One region of the Streptomyces sp. GMY02 genome, then DNA from elsewhere that is predicted to be linked to it. Evidence: riboswitches for the same ligand, from Rfam matches in the RefSeq annotation. Region 1 holds a riboswitch; each other region holds the start of a gene.

What was found. A riboswitch is a leader RNA that binds a small molecule or an ion and turns the genes downstream of it on or off. The one in region 1 is predicted to bind S-adenosylmethionine.
Region 2: linked by a shared signal. The riboswitch ahead of KQY30_RS26755 (aminotransferase class V-fold PLP-dependent enzyme) and the one ahead of KQY30_RS05240 (glutathione S-transferase C-terminal domain-containing protein) in region 1 are both predicted to bind S-adenosylmethionine.
Region 3: linked by a shared signal. The riboswitch ahead of thrC (threonine synthase) and the one ahead of KQY30_RS05240 (glutathione S-transferase C-terminal domain-containing protein) in region 1 are both predicted to bind S-adenosylmethionine.

What each region holds. Positions count from the first base shown of each region.
Region 1 covers NZ_CP077658.1:1,263,358-1,271,184, reverse strand. Annotated here, with positions in the region: gene KQY30_RS05255 (hypothetical protein) at 1-241, shown strand, start outside; gene KQY30_RS05250 (TRAP transporter large permease subunit) at 246-1,526, shown strand; gene KQY30_RS05245 (hypothetical protein) at 1,554-2,642, shown strand; SAM riboswitch class IV at 2,769-2,915, shown strand; gene KQY30_RS05240 (glutathione S-transferase C-terminal domain-containing protein) at 3,227-4,120, shown strand; gene KQY30_RS37085 (putative leader peptide) at 4,179-4,310, shown strand; gene KQY30_RS05235 (LLM class flavin-dependent oxidoreductase) at 4,458-5,690, shown strand; gene KQY30_RS05230 (NtaA/DmoA family FMN-dependent monooxygenase) at 5,712-7,145, shown strand; gene KQY30_RS05225 (DUF1684 domain-containing protein) at 7,195-7,827, shown strand, end outside.
Region 2 covers NZ_CP077658.1:6,269,828-6,277,654, forward strand. Annotated here, with positions in the region: gene KQY30_RS26735 (c-type cytochrome) at 1-544, shown strand, start outside; gene KQY30_RS26740 (ubiquinol-cytochrome c reductase iron-sulfur subunit) at 541-1,587, shown strand; gene KQY30_RS26745 (ubiquinol-cytochrome c reductase cytochrome b subunit) at 1,584-3,254, shown strand; gene trpD (anthranilate phosphoribosyltransferase) at 3,476-4,546, shown strand; SAM riboswitch class IV at 4,770-4,887, shown strand; gene KQY30_RS26755 (aminotransferase class V-fold PLP-dependent enzyme) at 4,921-6,309, shown strand; gene KQY30_RS26760 (Lrp/AsnC family transcriptional regulator) at 6,368-6,649, opposite strand; gene KQY30_RS26765 (rhomboid family intramembrane serine protease) at 6,646-7,356, opposite strand; gene KQY30_RS26770 (hypothetical protein) at 7,542-7,784, shown strand; gene KQY30_RS26775 (NYN domain-containing protein) at 7,818-7,827, shown strand, end outside.
Region 3 covers NZ_CP077658.1:4,809,898-4,817,724, forward strand. Annotated here, with positions in the region: gene otsB (trehalose-phosphatase) at 1-142, shown strand, start outside; gene KQY30_RS20390 (trehalose-6-phosphate synthase) at 172-1,587, opposite strand; gene KQY30_RS20395 (hypothetical protein) at 1,701-1,988, opposite strand; gene KQY30_RS20400 (glucosyl-3-phosphoglycerate synthase) at 2,027-3,055, opposite strand; SAM riboswitch class I at 3,293-3,420, shown strand; gene thrC (threonine synthase) at 3,438-4,724, shown strand; gene KQY30_RS20410 (ubiquitin-like small modifier protein 1) at 4,783-5,058, shown strand; gene KQY30_RS20415 (cold-shock protein) at 5,483-5,686, shown strand; gene groL (chaperonin GroEL) at 6,096-7,718, shown strand.

The DNA of each region.
Region 1 (7,827 bases):
GACGGCCCTGAAGCGGTCGCTCGGCCATGTCGTGCTGCGCGCGGGACGCCACCGTCTGTACGGCCATGTCGCGGGCGCCGACGAGATTGCCGCCCACGCGTACGCCCGCACCGTGTGCGGCCTCGGCCGCAGCCCGCTCCTGCTGACGGCCGCCCTGGCCACCGCCGCCGACGCGGCGGAACCGCCGCACGGGTCCCCGCACCAGCTCCCGCGCGGATCCGCGCCCGGAAGAAAGAAGTAACGCCATGGGCGTCGTCATCCTTCTTGTCATGGCGGCCGGTGTCGCCGCGATGCTCACCCGCAGACTCCCCACCGCCTTCGCGCTCGTCATCCTGGCCGTCGGCATCGCCTTTCTCACGGGCGCCCCGCTGACCGGCGAGAACAGCGTCCTGGACACGGTCGTCCAGGAGGGCGCGCCGACCCTCGCCGCCACGATGATCGCGATCCTGCTGGGCTCCTGGCTCGGCAAGCTCCTGGACGAGACCGGTATCGCGGGCACGCTCGTCCGTAAGATCGTTGAATTCGGCGGCGACCGCCCCGTCGTGGTCGCCCTCGGTGTCCTCGCCGTCTCCACTCTTGTCGGTACGGTCACGGGCTCGGCGCCCGCCGCGATGCTCGCCGGCATCATCGGCATCCCCGCCATGATCGCCGTCGGGATCCCCAAGGTCACCGCGGCCGGCACCATCCTGATGGGCATCGCCGCCGGCATGCCCTTCGAACTGCCCATCTGGCAGTTCTTCTCCACCGCGCTGGAGCTGCCCGTCGACACCGTGCGCGGCTTCATGATGAAGCTGTTCCCGTTCGCGCTGGCCGCCGCCGTCCTCTTCGTCCTCGTCGAGACCCGGCGACGCGGCGTCGAGCACACATGGTCCCTCAAGTCCGCGTCCGCGAAGCCCGCTTCGCGCCGCAGCCAACTGGGCGACGCCCCCTGGTACGCGCTGCTCACCCCACTCGTACCGCTGATCCTCGCCCTCGGCCTCGACATCGCGATCCTGCCGTCCATGCTGGCCGGTGTCCTGTACGCGCTGGTCACCACCACCCGGCCGGGCGAGATGAACAAACGGCTGCTGCGCACCCTGTACGGCGGCTTCGAGACGGCGGCGGCACCGATCGTGCTGTTCATCGCGATCGGCGTCCTGCTCGCCGCGGTGAAGCTGCCCGGCGCGGTGGAGGCGCTGGAGCCGCTGATCAAGGCGGTCAGCCCGCAGAATCCGGTGCTGTTCGTCGTGGTTTTCACCGTGCTCGTGCCGCTCTGTCTCTACCGGGGGCCGCTGAACGTCTACGGCCTCGGCGCGGGCATCGCCGGTGTCCTCATCGCCGCCGGCATCTACCCGGCCGCCGCGGTGCTGGGCCTCGCCACCTCGTACAACCAGGTCTTCGGTGTGTCGGACCCGACGAGCACCCAGACCGTGTGGAGCGCGCAGTACGCCGGGGTCACACCGCAGCAGGTGATGCTGCGGACCCTGCCGTACGTCTGGGCCGTCGCCCTGGGCGGATTCTGCGTCACCGCCGCCACCTATCTGTGATCTCTCACTCCCGGGACGGAGCACGACATGACACAGCACGACAGCAACGCGCGGCAGCACCACACCGACGAGCCGCGGAACCCCGGCCGGCGTATGTTCCTGCGTGCCGCGGCCGCGACCGCTGCGGCGGCATCCGGCGTGATCGCCACCGGTACGGCGGCGGGCAGCGCCGCCGCGGCCCCCGCCCTGGCCCCGGAGGCGGCGCCGGCCGCGGCCGCGGCGCCCGGCGGATTCCCCGACTACCGTTACCTCAAGACGCTTCTGACGCCCTCCCAGCTCAGGTACAACCCCACCGGCGAGATCATCTTCCCGTGTGTCCGGGGCGTCTACGACAAGTTGCCGAACCCGCTGGGCCGCTACTACCTCTACTACGGACCGCACGACGCGCCGGGCGGAATCTGCCTGGCCTACGGCGACTCGCTGGAGGGTCCGTTCACGGAGTACACCGCCAACCCGATCGTCTCCAACAACTGGCAGCCGCACTACAAGGTCAGCCATGTCGCCTCGCCGCACGTCCTCTGGAACGAGGACGTCAAGGAGCTGTGGCTCTACTTCCACGGCGAGAACGGCACGACCCGCCTCGCCCGTTCCAAGGACGGCATCACCTTCACGTACGACAAGGTGGTGCTCACCACCGCGATGATGCCGACGGGCAGCAGCGAGACCTCGTACGCGCGCGTCTTCCGGCACGACCTGCCCTCGCGCGATGCCCGCTATGTGATGCTCTTCATGCTCAACAACCAGTCCAACCACCGTGACATCGCCTGGGGCTGGTCGAAGGACGGCCGTGACTGGACGTTCGACCAGCAGCCGCTGGTACGCCACTCCGACGTCGGCGCCAACAACATCGGCGGTCCGCACCTGCTCACCCGGAACGGCAGCACGTACGTCGTCTACAACACCAGCAAGGAGAACGGCGGCAATCTGCTGATCACCGAGGTCGGCAACGACTTCAGCCGCCGCGAGCACCTCGGTCTCTTCTACGACTCGGCCAACAGCGCACCGGACAACGGGCGCAGCGCGTCACCGTCGTTCGGGACCGACCGGGGCGTGCCGTACATGATCTACGAGGCGGGTGAAAGGCTCCAGGGCTCGATCGCGGTGGCACGCGGCTGACCCACTGCCCCCGTATCCGCGGCCCGCCCGGCTCGACGGGCGGGCCGCAGCCGCCGACGGGCGCAGCGAAGGGCGGGTACCGCCTTCTTGACGGCCCGCCGGAGCGCGCTCAAACTATTGGGCGACGGTCACGATTGTCAGCGCTCACCCGCGCGGGAGTTCCTGCTCGGGCGGGTCATCGGCCCCGGCCCGCTGGCAGGCAACCCTTCCACTGCGACGGGGTGCCCCGGGTGACGACCAGGTCCCGTCCGGTGGGCGGGGCAAGTGCGGTCTCGTTGTCTCGCGAGGCCCGATGGACGGGACGGGACCGGCGGAGATGGCCAGGACATCGCGGAAGAGCAGAAGCGCCTGCCGGGCTTTCCGGCCGGTGCCGCTGCCGCGTCCGCGCCTGCTGACCAGGCGCCGCCACATCGATCTGCTGCGGCTCCGCAACGGCTGCGCTCCGACGGACTGAGCCGAACCGCTCCGCAATCGCAGTCCCGGGTCCGGGCGTTGTGTGCCGTCGCGCGCCGCCGGACCCTCCTCCCGTACGGCCACCGGCGCCGCAGCAGCCACCGGGGCTCCACCGCAGCCATGGAGAGACCATGTCCGAGACCGTTGCCATGTCCGAGACCTTGAGCGCCGTGTCCGAGCCCCTTGCGCAGACGTCCTTCCCGGCATCGCTCCGCGATGCCCACCCCGGTACGGCCCCGCGTTTCCGCGACCGTATCGGTGCCGACCTGGGCGGCGGTTACTACCCGGTGGCGCACCGCTACCATCTGTATCTCTCGCTGGGCTGTCCGGGCTCGATGCGTATCTCGATCACCCTCGGCCTGCTCGGACTCAAGAAGTCGGTCCGCACCACGCTCCTGCCCTCGCCGCCCGGCGCCTGCGACGCGCTCGCGGCGCTCCGTACCGCGTACGAGACCACCCGGCACCGCTACGACGGTCCGCCGACCGTGCCCGCGCTGTGCGACCTGTGGAGCGGACGGGTCGTGAACAACCACACCCCCGACATCCTCGACGACCTCGCCCTCCGCTTCACCGACCAGGACAACGCCGATCTGCCCCGGCTGCGGCCCGCCGCCCTGGCCGCCGACATCGACGCCATCCGCCGGCTCCTCGGCGAGGGCCCGGCCCCGGACCCGGCGCTGGACTTCCTGGAGCGTCAACTCGCCTCGCACCCTTATGCGTTGGGTGAGACGCTCACGGCCGCGGATGTGGATCTGTGGGTGGCGCTCGTCCACCTGGACACCGACGCCCTGCGGCGCGTCGCCGCTGGTGACCGCCTCTGGTCGTACGTACGGCGGCTGGGCGCCCACCCGGCCTTCCACGGATATCCGTGCACGGAGGGAATCGCGGAACGTACGGAGGGGAAGCGGGAACACAGCGGTGAGGATCTGTGTTCTTCGGAGAAGGACAAGGATCGTGCCGGGGATCAGAGCCGCGTCACGGTGCCGGCGGACCAGGACTGCCGCCATCAGGCCATGGCTTGTTAGCGGCTCGTTGTCGCGAGCCCGGGACGGCGCGAGCCGAACGGGGATGGAGGTGACGGCAGTGCGGGGAGCCCCTCAGCGGCCCATGGTCACCATCGCCATGTACTCGCGGCGGCACATCGATCTCCAGCGCGTCGCCGCCGCACTGTGTCCGGCGTACGAGTCCGTCGCCGCGCGGCATTCGGCCGCTTAGGCATTTCGCGCGCCTGTCCTTACGCCCGGCCCTTCGCCCGGGCCCGCTCTTCTCGCTCTTCGCTGACTCTCCACTTTCGCCGACTCCCACCCCGACCGAGCACGGGCGCGGACGTCTTTCGGCATGCTCACAGGAAGCGGTGGCCCCATGCCCCGAGCACCACACGCACCCCTCCATCTGGCCGTCGCCCTCGACGGCGCCGGCTGGCATCCCGCCGCCTGGCGGGAGCCCGACGCCCGGCCCGGTGAACTGTTCACCGCGCGGTACTGGACCGGCCTGGTCACCGAGGCCGAGCGGGGCCTGCTGGACTTCGTGACCATCGACGACTCGCTGAGCCTCCAGACCTCCCGGTACGTCGAGCCGGACGAGCGCACCGACCAGGTACGGGGCAGGCTGGACGCCGTACTGATCGCCGCCCGGGTGGCGCCGCTGACCCGCGACATCGGGGTGATCCCGACCGCCGTGGTCACCCACACCGAGCCCTTCCATCTCTCGAAGGCGATCGCCACCCTCGACTATGTGAGTACCGGACGCGCCGGAATCCAGGTCCGGGTGTCCGGACGCGTCGACGAGGCCGCGCACTTCGGCCGCCGTACGGTGCCGGGCCTGCGGATCGAGGACCTGGCCACGACAGCGGGACAGCCGGCACGGTCAGGGGCCGAACGGCCCTGGGTGAAGGAGCTGTTCGACGAAGCCGCCGACTACGTCGAGGTGCTGCGCAGGCTCTGGGACAGTTGGGAGGACGACGCGGAGATCCGCGATGTCACCACCGGCCGCTTCATCGACCGCGACAAGCTGCACTACATCGACTTCGAGGGCGCGCACTTCAGCGTGAAGGGCCCCTCGATCACCCCGCGCCCGCCCCAGGGACAGCCGCTCGTCGCCGCGCTGGCGCACGCGACCGTCCCGTACGGACTGGTCGGCCGCTCGGCCGACATCGGATTCGTCACCCCGGTCGACGCCGATGACGCCCGGGCCGTTCTGGCCGAGATCCGCGCGGCACAGGCATCCGCCGGCCGCGCCGACGAGACCGTGCACGTCTTCGGCGATCTGGTGGTCTTCCTCGACGACGACCCCGGTGCCGCTGCGGACCGCAAGGCCCGTCTGGACGAACGTGCCGGCGCCGAGTTCAGCAGCGACGCCCGTGTCTTCACCGGGTCACCCGCCCAACTCGCTGATCTGCTGGAGGAGTTGTGGGATGCCGGACTGACCGGCTTCCGGCTGCGGCCCGCCGCCCTTCCGTACGACCTGGAGCAGATCACCCGCCACCTGGTGCCCGAACTCCGGCGCCGCGGTGCCTTCCGTACCGCGTACGAGGCGAGCACCCTGCGCGGGCTGCTCGGACTGTCCCGCCCCGCCAACCGCTACGCCGTCGCCTGAGCCGGAAGGACCGTACGAGAAATGAGCACGTCCGCCACACCGCCCAAGTCCTACACGCCGGCGAAGTCCGCCACGCCACAGAAGCAGATCCACCTCGCCGCGCATTTCCCCGGTGTCAACAACACCACCGTATGGAGCGACCCCGAGGCGGGCAGCCACGTCGAGTTCAGCTCGTTCGTACACTTCGCGCGGACCGCCGAGCGCGCCAAGTTCGACTTCCTCTTTCTCGCCGAGGGCCTGCGGCTGAGGGAACAGGGCGGCCGGATCTACGACTTGGACGTCGTCGGACGGCCCGACACCTTCACCGTTCTGACCGCGCTCGCCGCAGTCACCGAACGCCTCGGACTGACCGGCACGATCAACTCGACCTTCAACGAGCCCTACGAGGTGGCCCGCCAGTTCGCCAGCCTCGACCATCTGTCGGACGGCCGCGCCGCCTGGAACGTCGTCACCTCGTGGGACGCCTTCACCGGCGAGAACTTCCGCCGCGGCGGCTTCCTGCCGCAGAACGAGCGCTACTCGCGGGCAAAGGAATTCCTCGCCACCGCCATCGAGCTGTTCGACTCCTGGCAGGGCGACGAGATAGCCGCCGACAAGGAGTCCGGCACCTTCCTCCGGGACGCGCGGGCGGGAGCCTTCGTACACAAGGGCCCGCACTTCGACATCGCCGGACAGTTCAATGTCCCGCGCAGCCCGCAGGGACGCCCGGTCATCTTCCAGGCCGGCGACTCCGACGAGGGCCGCGAGTTCGCGGCGGCCGGAGCGGACGCGATCTTCAGCCGCTACAGCACCCTCAAGGAAGGGCAGGCGTTCTACACGGACGTCAAGAGCCGCCTCGCCCGGTACGGCCGCACCCACGACCAGTTGCTGATCCTGCCCGCCGCGACCTTCGTGCTCGGCGACACGGACGCCGAGGCGCGGGAGCTGGCCCGTGAAGTGCGCCGCCAGCAGGTCAGCGGGGCCACCGCGATCAAGCACCTCGAATTCGTCTGGAACCGCGATCTGTCCGCTTACGACCCGGAGGGCCCGCTCCCCGACATCGACCCGGACCTGGGCGAGCACACCATCGCCCGCGGCCGCGCCCAGGTGCGGATGTACCGCGACCCGCTGGCCACCGCCCGGGAGTGGCGGGAGCTCGCGGCCGCCAACAAGTGGTCGATCCGGGATCTGGTCATCGAGACCGGCAACCGTCAGTCCTTCGTCGGCTCCCCGGCCACGGTCGCCGAGACCATCAACTCCTTCGTGCAGACGGACGCGGCCGACGGGTTCATCCTCGTACCGCACATCACCCCCGGCGGCCTGGACGTCTTCGCCGACACCGTGGTCCCGCTGCTCCAGGAGCGCGGCGTGTTCCGCACGGAGTACGAGGGCACCACCCTGCGGGACCATCTCGGCCTCGCCCACCCCGACGCCCATCCCGAGACCGGCGACCCGGCCGGGCGGGTGGCGTCGTGAAGTTCCTGTCCATGACCTTGCTCGTGCACGCCACCAACAAGGAGTCGACATGACGATCCAGCACACCGACCCAGGCACCAGCTCAGCCACCGGCCCAGGCACCGACCCGGGTACCGACCGCACGGAGTTCATCCGGCACTGGGAGGAGTGGCACGCCCAGCATGAACAGAATCTGGCGGATCCGCACGGCTTCCTCGCCGTCACCAGCCTGCGATGGCTCGACGGCGAGCCGACCCGGTTCCCCGACGCGCCCGGAGCGTGGTCCAGCGCCGACGACGGTGTGACGGTCCAACTGGACGAGAACGAGGAACTGACCGTCCAGGACGCCGTGGTGCGCGGCCGGTACCACTTCGGGGTCATCGAGGAGCGGGCAAGCCTCCTGGCCACAGCGGGTGACGCCGTGATCGAGGTGGCCAAGCGCGGCGGCCACGACATCCTGCGCCCGCGCCACCCCGACAACAAACTGCTGGTCGACTACACCCACACCCCGGCCTACGCCCCCGACCCCCGCTGGGCACTGACCGGCCGCTATCTCCCGTTCGACGCTCCCCGCGCCGTGACCGTGGGAGCCGCGGTCGAGGGGCTCCAGCACGTCTACGACGCCCCCGGGCAGGTCGAGTTCGCGCTGGAGGGGCATACGTACCGGCTCACCGCTTTCAACGGCACGCAGCCCGACAGCCTC
Region 2 (7,827 bases), 5.0 Mb from region 1:
CGGCACCGGCCGGATGCCCGCGCAGCAGCCCGGCGCACAGGTACCGAAGAAGAAGGTCATCTACTCGCAGGCGGAGATCGACCAGCTCGCCGCGTATGTCGCCTCCCTCGGTGCCGGACCCGGCATCCCGACCAAGGAGCAGTACAGCCCCGCGGGCGCGGACATCGCCAAGGGCGGCGACCTGTTCCGTACCAACTGCACCCAGTGCCACAACTTCACCGGCGAGGGCGGCGCCCTCACACACGGCAAGACGGCACCGAGTCTTGCGGGCGCGAGTCCGAAGCACATCTACGAGGCCATGCAGACCGGCCCGCAGAACATGCCTTCGTTCCCCGACTCGACGATGCCGGAGCAGCAGAAGAAGGACATCATCGCGTACATCCAGACGGTGAACGGCGAGAAGGCCGAGAGCCCCGGCGGTCTGAAGCTGGGCGGCCTCGGCCCTGTCAGCGAAGGTCTGTTCGGCTGGATCTTCGGTCTGGGTGTCCTGATCGCAGCCGCCGTCTGGGTCGCGGCCCACACCGCTAAGGCCAAGAAGTCATGAGTAGCCAAGAAGAGTTTCCCGAAGAGAACCTGCCGAGCGAGCGGGGCGGCGCGGTGGAGCACGGGCGCGATCCGTTCGCCGACCCCGGTCTGCCGGCCCACCGGCCGCGGATGCAGGACATCGACGAGCGCGCGGCCAAGCGGTCCGAGCGCACGGTCGCCATGCTGTTCACGCTGTCGATGGTGGCGACCGTCGCGTTCATCGCCTCGTTCGTGGCCTTCCCGGTCAGCAAGATCGTCTATGTCTGGCCGCTGGGCCATGTCAGCATCCTGCACCTCGCCCTGGGCCTGACCCTGGGTGTGGCGCTGTTCTGCATCGGCGCCGGCGCCGTCCACTGGGCCCGTACGCTGATGTCGGACGTCGAGACCGCGGACGAGCGGCACCCCATCGAGGCGTCGCCCGAGGTCAAGGCCAAGGTCCTCAAGGACTTCGCGGCCGGTGCCGAGGAGTCGGCCTTCGGCCGCCGCAAGCTGATCCGCAACACGATGTTCGGCGCGATGGCGCTGGTGCCGCTTGCCGGTGTGGTGCTTCTGCGTGATCTGGGCCCGCTGCCCGAGAAGAAGCTCCGCTCCACGCTGTGGGCCAAGGGCAAGCAGCTCATCAACATGAACACCAACCAGCCGCTGCGCCCCGAGGACGTCGTCGTCGGCTCCCTCACCTTCGCCATGCCCGAGGGCCTGGACGAGCACAGCGAGGACTTCCAGAAGCAGATCGCCAAGGCGGCCCTGATGATCGTCAGGATCCAGCCGGACGAGATCAAGGACAAGCGCGAACTCGACTGGTCGCACCAGGGGATCGTGGCGTTCTCGAAGATCTGCACCCATGTCGGCTGCCCGATCAGCCTGTACGAGCAGCAGACGCACCACGTGCTCTGCCCGTGCCACCAGTCCACCTTCGACCTCTCCGACGGCGCCCGCGTCATCTTCGGTCCGGCCGGTCACGCCCTTCCGCAGCTCAGGATCGGTGTGAACGCCGAGGGCAACCTCGAAGCGCTCGGCGACTTCGACGAGCCCGTCGGTCCTGCTTTCTGGGAGCGCGGATGAGTACCAGCACTGCTTCTTCGGACGACAAGAACCGCAGGGCGCCCGCCGGTGAGCGGGTCGCCGACTGGGCGGACGGCCGGCTGGGGATCTACTCCCTGGCCAAGGCCAACATGCGGAAGATCTTCCCGGACCACTGGTCCTTCATGCTCGGTGAGATCTCCCTCTACAGCTTCATCATCATCATCCTCACCGGTGTGTATCTGACGCTGTTCTTCCACCCCTCGATGAACGAGGTGGTGTACCACGGCAGTTACGTACCGCTCCAGGGTGTGCGGATGTCCGAGGCGTACGCCTCGACGGTGGATATCAGCTTCGATGTCCGCGGCGGTCTGCTGATCCGGCAGATCCACCACTGGGCCGCGCTGATCTTCCTCGCGGCCATGCTGGTGCACATGATGCGCGTCTTCTTCACGGGCGCGTTCCGCAAGCCGCGTGAGATCAACTGGCTGTTCGGCTTCCTGCTGTTCGTGCTGGGCATGTTCACCGGGTTCACCGGCTACTCGCTCCCGGACGACCTGCTCTCCGGTACCGGTGTGCGCTTCATGCAGGGCGCGATCCTGTCGGTGCCGGTGGTCGGGACGTATCTCTCGATGTTCCTGTTCGGCGGGGAGTTCCCCGGCGGCGACTTCGTGGCCCGGTTCTACTCGGTCCACATCCTGCTGCTGCCCGGCATCATGCTGGGGCTGGTCGTGGCCCATCTGATCCTGGTCTTCTACCACAAGCACACCCAGTTCGCGGGTCCCGGACGTACGAACACGAACGTCGTGGGCATGCCGCTGCTGCCGGTCTACATGGCCAAGGCCGGAGGCTTCTTCTTCCTGGTCTTCGGTCTGATCGCGATCGTCTCGGCCATCGCCACGATCAACCCGATCTGGGCGCTCGGTCCGTACCGGCCCGACCAGGTGTCCACCGGAGCCCAGCCCGACTGGTACATGGGCTTCTCCGAAGGTCTTATCCGTGTGATGCCGGGGTGGGAGATCAACTTCCTGGGGCACACGCTTGTCCTGGGTGTGTTCATCCCGCTGGTGATCTTCCCGCTGGTGCTGGTCGCGATCGCGGTCTACCCGTTCATCGAGGGCTGGGTCACCCGTGACCCCCGCGAGCACCACATCCTGGACCGGCCACGCAACGCACCGACCCGTACGGCCTTCGGTGTGGCCTGGCTGACCTGGTACTTCATCCTGCTCGTCGGTGGCGGTAACGACCTCTGGGCGACGCACTTCCATCTGTCGATCAACGCGATCACCTGGTTCGTCCGGGTCGCCTTCTTCGTCGGACCGGTCGTCGCCTTCGTCGTCACCAAGCGGATCTGTCTGGGTCTCCAGCGGCGCGACGCCGAGAAGGTGCTGCACGGACGCGAGTCCGGGATCATCAAGCGGCTGCCGCACGGTGAGTTCATCGAGGTGCACACCCCGCTGGACCAGGCCGATCTGCACCGGCTGACCGCGCACGACCAGCACAAGCCGGCCGAGCTCGGCCCGCCGGTCGACGAGAACGGTGTACGGCGCAAGGTCGGCCCTGCCGAGAAGCTCCGGGTGAAGCTCAGCAAGGGCTACTACGGCGAGGGCAGCCAGATCCCCAAGCCGACCGCCGAGGAGTACAACGAGATCGCGGCCGCGCACGGCCACGGGCACGAGGAGATCACCACGGGTCACGGCAACCACTGATCCGGCCGTAGCAGGTCGCCACCACCGAGGGCCCCGGCCCGGTTCCCCCACGAGGGAACCGGCCGGGGCCCTCGGCGTGTGCGCGCCGGCGGGGCGTACGGGGCGTGCCCGGACCCGTCCGTACTCCGGTCACTCGTGCCTGCGGCCGGGGCTCCGCCGATACGCTTACGGCGGGCCCCGTACGGCCCGTACCCATCCCCGGGCACCCACCAGGAGCGAGCATGAGCGCTGTGACCCCCGTCGGAGGCGACACCGTGGCGGACCGCACCTGGCCCGGCGTGCTGAACCCGCTGCTGCGCGGCGAGAACCTGAGCCTCCAGGACACGGCGTGGGCCATGGACCGCATCATGAGCGGCGAGGCGACCGACGCGCAGATCGCCGGGTTCGCGGTGGCGCTGCGGGCGAAGGGCGAGACGGTGGAGGAGGTCTCGGGCCTCGTACGCACCATGTACGCGCACGCCAACACCATCGAGGTGCCCGGCCGTACGGTCGACATCGTCGGTACGGGCGGGGATCTCGCCAAGACCGTCAACATCTCCACGATGGCGGCGATCGTGGTGGCGGGCACGGGTGCCAAGGTCGTCAAGCACGGCAATCGCGCGGCCTCGTCCGCGAGCGGGGCCTCGGACGTCCTGGAGAAGCTCGGCGTCAATCTGGAGCTGACCCCGCAGCGGGTCGTGGAGGTCGCCGAGGAAGCGGGGATCACCTTCTGCTTCGCGGTGAAGTTCCACCCGGCGCTGCGGTACGCGGCCAAGGCCCGCAAGGAACTCGGCGCCCAGACCACCTTCAATGTGCTGGGCCCGCTGACCAATCCGGCGCGGGTCGGGTCGCAGGCGGTGGGCGTCGCGGATCCGCGGATGGCGCCGATCGTGGCGGGGGTGCTCGCCGATCGTGGCAACTCGTCGCTGGTCTTCCGCGGTGACGACGGCTTGGACGAGCTGACCACCACGGCGACGTCCCGGGTGTGGGTGGTACGGGACGGCAAGGTCACCGAGGACTCCTTCGACCCGCGCGATGTGGGCCTGGACCTGGTGCCGATCGAGGCGCTGCGGGGCGCCGACGCCTCGTACAACGCGGATGTGGCGCGCCGGTTGCTGGCGGGCGAGACGGGCCCGGTGCGTGACGCGGTCCTGCTGAACGCGGCGGCGGCGCTGGTGGCGCTGGACCCGACGGACGACGGGCTGGCGGCGCAACTGGGGGCGGGAATGGCGAGGGCGGCGGAAGCGGTGGACTCGGGCGCGGCGCGGCGGACGCTGGAGCGGTGGGTGACGGCGAGCAACGCGGGCGCCTGAGCGGCGGGCGGCGGCCCGTTCGTCCCTCAATCGCCGGACGGGCTGCTGTGTTGTGTCCTCAATCGCCGGACGGGCTTGTTTTGCTGGGCGGTACCAGTTGCGCACCCGGGTGCGGGCAAATCCAGCCCGTCCGGCGATTGAGGACGGGGCCGCTTGCCCGGTGCTTTCCGGATCGCGGACGTCGGCGCGGTCGGCGTGGGCGTTGTGGCATACTCCTCGACCAGGTCATGAGTGACAGCGATTACGGCCCCGGCTCGCTGTCCGGCAACCCTCCGTCCGTGGCGGGGTGCCCCGGGTGAAGACCAGGCCGTGGGCAGCGAGGTCCGCGGCAAGCGCGGACCCTTTGGGGTCCTGGTCCCCAAGGGAGCCGTTTCGTGAGCCCGAACGCCGTCAGCACGACCGCCGCCGCCCCCCTTCCCGTGCTCGGGCGCGATGTCACCGTTCCCCTGGTCACCGGTGGCGAAGTCACCTACGCCGCGCTCGACTACGCGGCCAGCGCCCCCGCGCTCCAGCGGGTCTGGGACGATGTCGCCGCGTACGCCCCGTACTACGGCAGTGTCCACCGCGGCGCGGGGTATCTCTCACAGCTCTCCACCGACCTGTTCGAGAACAGCCGCCGCACCGTCGCGGAGTTCCTCGGCTGCCGCCCCGACGACCAGGTCGTCTTCACCCGCTCGACCACCGACTCGCTGAATCTGCTCGCGGCCGTACTCCCCGCCGGCTGCGAGGTGTTCGTCTTCGAGACCGAGCACCACGCCTCCCTGCTGCCCTGGCGGGACGCCCGCGCCGGGGACGCCAGGATCAGCTATCTCAACGCCCCCCGCACCCCCGGCGAGGCCGTCGCCACCCTGGACCGGGCGCTGGCGCGGCGGGACTCCGAGCGTCCGGCGCTGGTCTGTGTCACCGGCGCCTCCAATGTCACCGGTGAGCTGTGGCCCGTACGGGAACTGGCCGCCGCCGCGCACGCCCATGGCGCCCGGATCGTCCTCGACGCCGCACAGCTCGCCCCGCACCACCGTGTGGACATCGCCGCGCTGGACGTCGACTGGGTCGCCTTCTCGGGACACAAGCTGTACGCGCCGTTCGGCTCCGGGGTCCTCGCGGGCCGCGCCGACTGGCTGCGGGACTCCGAGCCGTATCTCGCGGGCGGCGGCGCCAGCCGTACGGTGGCGCGCAGGGCCGACGGCGGGGTCGACGTCGAGTGGCACACCACGGCCGCCCGGCACGAGGCCGGTTCGCCGAACGTGATCGGGGCGTACGCGATCGCCTCCGCCTGCAAGGCGCTCACGGAGGCGGGCTTCGACACCCTCGTCGCGCGTGAGCAGCGGCTCGTCGACCGGGTGCGCTCGGGTCTCGCCGAGGTGCCCGAGGTCAGGGTGCTCTCGCTGTTCGGGGACGACGCCCCGCGCGTGGGCGTCCTGTCGTTCGTGGTCGAGGGCTGGAACAGCTCGCACTTCGCCGCCGCGCTCTCCGCGGAGTACGGCATCGGCGTACGGGACGGGCTGTTCTGTGCCCACCCGCTGGTGCGGACCCTGCTGGGGACGGATCCGCAGGACCCGGGGGAGTGCGGCGCCCCGGAGGCGGAGCCGGGCGAGCGCTCGCTCAACGCGATCCGGGTCAGCTTCGGTGCCGGGACCCCGGACGAGCATGTGGACCGCTTCGTCCGTGCCGTACGGGAGCTGGTGAGCGACGGGGCGCGCTGGAACTACCGTACGGAGGACGGCCGTTGCGTCCCCGACCGGACCGGCGCGCCGACGGCGTGACCGTACGGGCGCACAAGCCGCACAAGCCCCAGCCGTTGGGCCGGAGCGCCGGACAGGGCTAGGCGTCGAGGCCGATCGCGAACGCCGCTTCCAGGTCGTGCTGCGAGTACGTACGGAACGCCACATGCGTGTCCGTGGCCTCGACGCCCTCGATCTTGCTGATCCGGCCGGGGATCACATCCGCCAGATCGTCGTGCCTGGCCACCCGCACCATGGCGATCAGGTCGTACGTACCGGTGACCGAGAAGACCTCGCTGACGCTGTCCAGCGCGGCGATGGCCTCCGCGATCTCGGGGATCCGGTCCACGCTGGTCTTGATGAGCACGATCGCGGTGATCACGGCTGACGTTCTCCCTCGGTGGCCGCGGTGTGGTCTCCCACTGTATCGGTACGCCAGTACCGCACCCAGGTGTAGAGGAAGCCCTCGCCGAAGCCCACCAGGTGTGTCAGATAGGCGACCCCCGGCCCGGAACCGGCACCCCGTGCCGCCAGCCACTGGAGCGCGAACCAGAAGATCAGCACGATCCAGGCGGGGAAGCGCAGCGGCAGGAAGAACAGGAACGGGAAGAGACTGGTGACCCGGGCCTTCGGGAAGAGGAAGAGGAAGGCGCCGAGCACCCCCGAGATCGCTCCCGAGGCGCCCACCAGGGTCTGGTCCGAGGCCGCGTTGGCAAGTGCGTACGCGAGCAGCGCGAGACAGCCGACGCCGACGTAGAAGAGCAGGAAGTGGATGCGGCCCATCCGCTCCTCGGCCATCGCGCCGAAGACGAACAGGAACAGCATGTTGCCGAGCAGATGCAGCCAGCTACCGTGCACGAAGAGCGCGGTCAGTGGACTGAGCAGGGCCCGTGGCGAGGCGCTGAGCAGTTCGACGGGGACGACACCCCACTGTTCGAAATAGGCGCTCTGGGCGGCGAGCCGCGCTTCTCCCGTTCCGTACACGGGATTGAAGCCCGAGGCCGGGCTGAACAGGAAAGCCAGACAGCAGAGCCCGATCAGTGTGTAGGTCACCACCGGTCCGCCGGCCGTCGTCCGCCACGTATTCACTGACAGAGCATGGCGTACCCGGACCGACCGGTACAGAGCGCCTCGCCGCTCCCTGGGGTGCCCCCGAGGCCGTAGGGTTGCAGGGAGTACATCCGCTGTTCGACGGCGCACCACGGACGACGGCGCGAGGGGCAGCGGGACCGGACGACCGCGACGAACGGAACGATGTGGAAGAGGGCGCACTGATGACGACGGTTCCCCGGCCGACGGCGGCCACCCGGTGGCGCTGCACCCTGTGCGGCAATCTCACGCGCTTCGACGTGACCCGGTCGTCCAGGGCCGTGGAGTACGTCCATCTGGACCTGGCGGGGGAACCGACGGTCGAGGAGCGCGAGGTGGTCAGTGAGACCATCGAGTCGGTGCGGTGCCGGTGGTGCAACGCGGTGGATCAGATCGAACTGGTGGACAGGCCGGGCGCCGGTTCCTGAGGGAGCCGCCCGAAAGGGTATGGGGTGACGGATGTGGAGCAGG
Region 3 (7,827 bases), 3.5 Mb from region 1:
ACTCCGCTCCGACGGCCACCCCGGCCTGCTGATCTGCAGCGGCTCGGAGGTCCCCGAACTGTCCGCGCGGGCCGACCTCCGCCTCCCCGGCCCCGCCTCCCTGGCCGACTACCTCGCCTCCCTCGCCCGGGCCATGGACTGACCCGGCCTCGCCCGGCCCCCCTCAGGGGGTCAGGCGCGGAGGGCCGTGAGCTGGTCCAGGAACCATTGCTGCGGGGGGAGGGCCGTGGCCGCCGCGGAGAGGCGTTTGGCGCGTTCCGCGCGGTCTTCGGGGGAGAGCGTCAGGGCCTGGTGGAGCGCTTTCGCCGTGGCGGAGATGTCGTACGGGTTCACCGTCAGCGCGTCCTCGCCCATCTCCTCGTACGCCCCCGCCTCCCGCGACAGCACCAGCGCGCAGCCGCGCTCCGAGACGACGGGGATCTCCTTCGCGACCAGGTTCATGCCGTCCCGGATCGGGTTGACCAGGGCCACGTCCGCGAGCCGGTAGGCGGCCAGGGAGCGGGCGAAGTCGTCGCGGACGTGGAGGACGACCGGGGACCAGCCGGCCGTGCCGAACTCGTCGTTGATCGCCTCGGCCACCCGCTGGACCTCGGCGGTGTAGTCGCGGTAGACCGCCAGATCCTGCCGGGAGGGGTAGGCGAAGGCGACATGGACGACGCGTTCGCGCCATTCGGGGTGGTCGACGAGGAGCTGCCGGTAGGCGAGCAGACCGCGGACGATGTTCTTGGACAGTTCCGTACGGTCCACCCGGACGATCGTCCTCCGCGGTTCGCCGGAGTCCGGGCCCGGGCCTCCCGTACGGCCGATCTGCTCGCGCAGGGTCGCGATCCGCTCCTCCACGTCCGGGCGGTGCGCGCGCTCGCGCAGGAAGTCGCCGTCCGCGCCCAGGCCGTGCACACCGGTCCTGGTGTTGCCCGTCCCGCCCAGCAGTTCCGTACAGCACGCACGGAAGGCGTCCGCCCACCGGTGCGTCAGGAACGCCGCGCGGTCCGCCCCGAGGATGCCGCGCAGCAACTGGCGGGCGATGTCGTCGGGCAGCAGCCGGAAGTAGTCGACCGGCGCCCACGGGGTGTGCGAGAAGTGCCCGATGCGCAGGTCGGGGCGGAGCGCGCGCAGCATCCCGGGCACCAGCGCCAGGTGGTAGTCCTGCACCAGGACCGCCGCGCCCTCCGCCGCCTCGTCCGCCAGCGCCTCCGCGAAGGCGCGGTTGTACGTCTCGTACGACGCCCACTGCGCGCGGAACTCGGGGCCGAAGGACGGCTCCAGCGGTGTCTGGTAGAGCAGATGGTGCAGGAACCAGAGCGTGGAGTTCGCGACGCCGTTGTACGCGTCGGCGTACACCTCGGGCGCGATCCCCAGCATCCGGACCCGCTGGCCGCCGGTGTCGGCCGGGTCGAGCCGTCCGTCCGTACGCCGCACCGCCTCGCGGTCGCCGTCGCCGAGCGCCGCGCACACCCACACCGCGCCGTCGTCGGACCCGATGGCCGAGAGGCCGGACACCAGACCGCCGCCGCCGCGCTTCGGCGCCAGCGAGCCGTCGTCGCGCAGGGTGTACGAGACGGGGCCGCGGTTGGACGCGACAAGGATCTGGGCCGGCTGGACCTTGGGCCGGGAGGACGGCTCGGTAACCATGTGCCGAACCTAGCCCGTCCCGTAAACGCTCAAACGTACGGACGGTGTGGTGTGCGCCCCGTCGGAGCTCAGCGGCGGCCACGGGTCGCCGCCAGCGCCACCACGCCCGCGCCCGTCAGCGCCAGTGCCACCCCGCCCAGCAGCCACAACCGCTCCGCCACGCCTCCGGTGTCCGCGAGATGGCCCTCCAGCGGCTCGTGCACCGCGCCTTCCACGGCCTCCCGCACCGGGCCGTAGACCCGTGCGCCGTCCGCCGGCGGCTGGTCCGCGGCCAGCGCCTGCCCGGGTGCCAGCGCCACCAGCGTTCCGGCCAGCACCCCGATTGCCCGCCTGATAATCACATCTTTTGCCCTCATAAGGGTGCAATGTAAGCAACGGATGTGATGATGCGTGGTTACGCCGCGCGTCCGGCCGTGTACTCCGCGATCTCCCGCATCGGCGGCCGCTCCTCCGTGTCGACGGAGTAGGTGCGCGGTACGAACCCGTTCTCGCCCCGGTCGAACTGCGTCAGCTCCGGACGGACCAAATGCGCGCGGGACAGGCGCAGTTGGGCCGTACGGTAGATCGCCGCGGCCATTCGCCCCAGCGCCCGGTCGTCCTGGTGCCGGTGCAGCCGCACCCCCACGTCGACCTGGCCGAGCGCGTCCAGGCCCACCGTGTGCAGGGCGTCGACCAGCAGCCCCAGCTCCACGCCGTACCCGACCGGGAACGGCAGCCGCTCCAGCAGCGAGCGCCGCGCCGCGTACTCCCCGCCCAGCGGCTGGACGAACCCCGCCAGGCGCGGCCAGTGCAGATTGAGCAACGGGCGCGCCACCAGCTCGGTCACCCGCCCGCCCTGCCCGGCCGCCGCCCCGCCGCGGCGGTCCGGGTCGCCCCGGCCGCTCGTGTCGCCCTGGCCGCCGGTGAGAGCGCTCTCGGTCAGGAGAGCGCTCTCAGTCAGCGGACGGTCGTACATCGCCTTCACGAACTGCACATCCGCGTCCGTCAGCAGCGGTCCCACCGTCCCGGACACGAACTCGGCCGAGAACCGCCGCAGATCCGCGTCCACGAAGCACACCACATCGCCGCTCGTCACCAGGAGCGACCGCCACAGCACCTCGCCCTTGCCGGGCAGTGCGGGCAGCCGCGGCAGGATCGAGTCCCGGTGCACCACCCGCGCCCCGGCCGCCGCCGCGGTCTCGGCCGTACGGTCCGTGGAACCGGAGTCGATCACCACCAGCTCGTCGACCAGCGGCGCACGCTCCATCAGCTCACGCCGTATCACCGACACGATCCCGCCGACCGTCGCCTCTTCGTCGAGCGCCGGCAGCACCACGCTCACCGTGGTCCCGCGCGCGGCCTTCGCCAGCAGGAGCCGGTCGAGCGTACGGTCGGCCGCCGACCAGGAGCGCCTGGTCAGCCAGCGTTCCACCTCTTCCAGCACGGTCGGTACTCTCCCTGACGTGTCGTGCGTGTCGTGCGATGCTCGCCCATGCGTCTCACGCGTGCCCGTTCACGCGTGCCTGTCCATGCCACGCGTGGTGACGTGATCCATCTCGCGGTGCGGACCACTATCTCAACCGTCCGCTCCTTCGGTTACAGTCTTGAACAACACGAGTGGCCACCGCATGCCGGGGTCGTTTCGTGAAAAAACGCGCCGGACCAGGGGTCCGCGCCATAGCGCTCATCCAGAGGGACTGAGGGAACGGCCCGTTGAAGTCCCGGCAACCCTCCCGCCGACCGCGAGGTCACGGTGGGGAAGGTGCCAATTCCGTCTTGCGGCGAAACGCGTCGTAAGGAAGATGAGGAGAAAGGGCCTCGCCATCATGGCTGTGCAGACCGTCCGCCACGCCGACGCCTCCGTTGATCTCGGACCCGCCGCCGCGCTCTCGTGCCGCGAGTGCGGAGAGCGCTTCCAGCTCGGACCCATCTTCGCCTGTGCGAGCTGTTTCGGGCCGCTCGAAGTCGCGTACGACCTGCCGAGCGGCACCCCCGAAGAGCTCAAGAAGCGCATCGCCGAAGGCCCCGACAACATCTGGCGGTACGCGCCGCTGCTGCCCGTCCCCGCCGATGTGGCGACCAAGCCGAACATCAACCCCGGCTTCACCAAGCTGGTCAAGGCCGACAATCTCGCCCGCGAACTCGGCGTTACCGGCGGCCTGTACGTCAAGGACGACTCCGGCAATCCGACACACTCCTTCAAGGACCGCGTCGTCGCCATCGCCGTCGAGGCCGCCCGCGCCTTCGGCTTCACCACGCTCTCCTGCTCGTCCACCGGCAATCTGGCCGGCGCGGTCGGCGCCGCCGCGGCCCGCGCCGGCTTCCGCTCCTGCGTGTTCATCCCGCACGACCTGGAGCAGGGCAAGGTCGTCATGGCGGCGGTGTACGGCGGTGAACTCGTCGGTATCGAGGGCACGTACGACGATGTGAACCGGTTCTGCTCGGAGCTGATCGGCGACCCGCTGGGCGAGGGCTGGGGCTTCGTCAACGTCAACCTCCGCCCGTACTACGGCGAGGGCTCCAAGACCCTCGCGTACGAGATCTGCGAGCAGCTCGGCTGGCGGATCCCCGACCAGATCGTCGTCCCGGTCGCCTCGGGCTCGCAGCTCACGAAGATCGACAAGGGTCTCCAGGAGCTGATCAAGCTGGGGCTGGTGGAGGACAGGCCGTACAAGATCTTCGGCGCCCAGGCCGAGGGCTGCTCGCCGGTGTCCACCGCGTTCAAGGCCGGGCACGATGTCGTACGGCCGCAGAAGCCGGACACGATCGCCAAGTCGCTGGCGATCGGCAACCCGGCGGACGGACCGTACGTCCTGGACATCGCCCGGCGTACGGGCGGGGCGGTCGAGGACGTCGACGACGAGCTGATCGTCGAGGCGATCAAGCTGCTGGCCCGCACCGAGGGAATCTTCGCGGAGACCGCCGGTGGGGTGACGGTCGGTGTGACGAAGAAGCTGATCGACTCCGGTCTGCTCGACCCGGCGCTGACGACCGTCGTCCTCAACACGGGTGACGGACTGAAGACCCTGGACGCCGTGGCGGCGACGACGGGGCCGACCGCGACGATCCGCCCGAGCCTGGACGCGTTCCGCGAAGCCGGCCTGGCCCGCTGAAACCCGACGACGTTACCGGCGTTACGGAAAGCCGGAAGACGGAAGGCAGAACACCACTATGAGCGTCAATGTCCGCATCCCGACCATTCTCCGTACGTACACCGGCGGCCAGGCCGAGGTCCCGGCCGAGGGGGCGACCCTCTCCGAGGTCATCCAGTCCCTGGAGGCCAACCACCCCGGCATCGCCGCGCGTGTCCTGGACGACCAGGGCAAGCTGCGCCGCTTTGTGAACGTGTACGTGAACGACGACGATGTCCGTTTCGAGCAGGGCCTGGAGACCGTCACCCCGGCGGGCGCGGGCGTCTCGATCATCCCGGCGGTCGCCGGGGGCTGAGCTCCGCCGCCCGGCCGGCGCGGCACGTTCCGACTCGTTCCGACGACTCTCCGACGGCTCTCTGGCGGCTCCCCGAAAGCTCCACCGATGGCTCCCTCCGCGAAGCAAGCGGAGGGAGCCATTCTCTATGGTTGAACGCGATAGAGTATGGGAACGCCCCTCCGCCGGCCCTGCCGCGCGTGTATCAGAACGCGACAACATGGGGGCAAAGTCCTGGTGTTGTTTGCGCTATAGGTGCGCTTTGCCCGGCCCGACTTGCCCGGGAACGCAGCGAATTCGTCGCTATGCGTGTTCAGCCATGCCCAGAATTCTCGTCCGATTGACCTGTTGCAGAGGGCAGTTGGGCAGATACATTCAGCCGCGGTCGACGCGTTCCGGCGCGAAGTGTGGCCCCCTGGAAGGGCCAGTAATAGGGGAGTTAGGCATGGCTCAGGGCACCGTCAAGTGGTTCAACGCGGAGAAGGGGTACGGCTTCATCGCGGTCGACGGTGGTGCGGATGTTTTCGTCCACTACAGCGCGATCCAGATGGACGGTTACCGCACCCTTGAAGAAGGTCAGCGAGTGGAGTTCGAGATCTCGCAGGGCCAGAAGGGTCCGCAGGCGGACATGGTCAAGCTCGCCGTCTGATCCCGGCGCGATCGGCCACCGACGCACTCAGCTCACGCGCGAGGGGCCCGTATCCCAGAGATGGGGATACGGGCCCCTCGTGCGTGTGCGCCCCCGTGCGTGTGCGCCCACCCGGTAAGAACCGGGGGCTCCGGCCTTCCGGCGGGGCCGCTCCGGCGCGGGTGCCTCGAAGGGGTCGTGGGAGCCGGGGGAGCTTGCACTCTCGGGGGTCGAGTGCTAATCATTGGCGTTAGCACTCTGCAAGTGAGAGTGACAACTTGAGGACCGGGTCTGTGAGGCCCGAAGAGCCGGTGGGGCAATGAACCGCACGGCTCTCAGGCCGTCCGTCGCGGGCGCCGGCGCGGTCCGCTCCACCCGCCCCCTGGGCCCTGCGGCCCGGGGAGACCCCTGTCCGGGAGGACCACTTCACATGGCCAAGATCATCGCGTTCAACGAGGAGGCACGGCGCGGTCTCGAGCGCGGGATGAACCAGCTCGCCGACGCCGTCAAGGTCACCCTTGGCCCCAAGGGCCGTAACGTCGTCCTCGAGAAGAAGTGGGGCGCCCCCACGATCACCAACGATGGTGTGTCCATCGCCAAGGAGATCGAGCTCGAGGACCCGTACGAGAAGATCGGCGCCGAGCTGGTCAAGGAAGTCGCCAAGAAGACGGACGACGTCGCCGGCGACGGTACGACCACCGCGACCGTGCTCGCCCAGGCGCTCGTCCGCGAGGGCCTGCGCAATGTGGCCGCCGGTGCCAACCCGATGGCCCTCAAGCGTGGCATCGAGAAGGCCGTCGAGGCCGTCTCGGGCGCTCTGCTGGAGCAGGCCAAGGACGTGGAGACCAAGGAGCAGATCGCTTCGACCGCCTCCATCTCCGCCGCCGACACCCAGATCGGCGAGCTGATCGCCGAGGCCATGGACAAGGTCGGCAAGGAAGGCGTCATCACCGTCGAGGAGTCCCAGACCTTCGGTCTGGAGCTTGAGCTGACGGAGGGTATGCGCTTCGACAAGGGCTACATCTCGGCCTACTTCGCCACCGACATGGAGCGTATGGAGGCGTCCCTGGACGACCCGTACCTCCTGATCGTCAACTCCAAGATCGGCAATGTGAAGGACCTCCTTCCGCTGCTGGAGAAGGTCATGCAGTCGGGCAAGCCGCTGCTGATCATCGCGGAGGACGTCGAGGGCGAGGCGCTGTCGACCCTGGTCGTCAACAAGATCCGTGGCACCTTCAAGTCGGTTGCCGTCAAGGCCCCGGGCTTCGGCGACCGCCGCAAGGCCATGCTCAACGACATCGCCATCCTCACCGGCGGCACGGTCATCTCCGAGGAGGTCGGCCTGAAGCTGGAGAACGCCGGCCTGGACCTGCTGGGCCGCGCCCGCAAGGTCGTCATCACCAAGGACGAGACCACCATCGTCGACGGTGCCGGTGACAGCGACCAGGTCGCCGGCCGGGTCAACCAGATCCGCGCCGAGATCGACAACAGCGACTCGGACTACGACCGCGAGAAGCTCCAGGAGCGCCTCGCGAAGCTGGCCGGCGGCGTGGCCGTCATCAAGGCCGGTGCCGCGACCGAGGTCGAGCTGAAGGAGCGCAAGCACCGCATCGAGGACGCGGTGCGCAACGCCAAGGCCGCTGTCGAGGAGGGCATCGTCGCCGGCGGTGGCGTGGCTCTGCTCCAGGCCGCTTCGGTCTTCGAGAAGCTGGAGCTGGAGGGCGACGAGGCGACCGGTGCCAACGCCGTCAAGCTGGCGCTGGAGGCCCCGCTCAAGCAGATCGCCGTCAACGGCGGCCTTGAGGGCGGCGTCGTCGTGGAGAAGGTCCGGAACCTGACGGTCGGCCACGGTCTGAACGCCGCGACCGGCGAGTACGTCGACATGATCGCCGAGGGCATCATCGACCCGGCGAAGGTGACGCGTTCCGCGCTGCAGAACGCGGCGTCCATCGCGGCGCTGTTCCTGACCACCGAGGCCGTCATCGCCGACAAGCCGGAGAAGGCCGCGGCCGCGGCTCCGGGCGGCATGCCGGGCGGTGACATGGACTTCTGAGCCTCCTCGGCTCGGATCCGTCCCGCGTCGGTAGATCCGTACGCTTCTGTACTGAGGGCGGCACCCCTGTGTGGGGGTGCCGCCCTCGGGCGTTTTCGGGGGCTCTCGC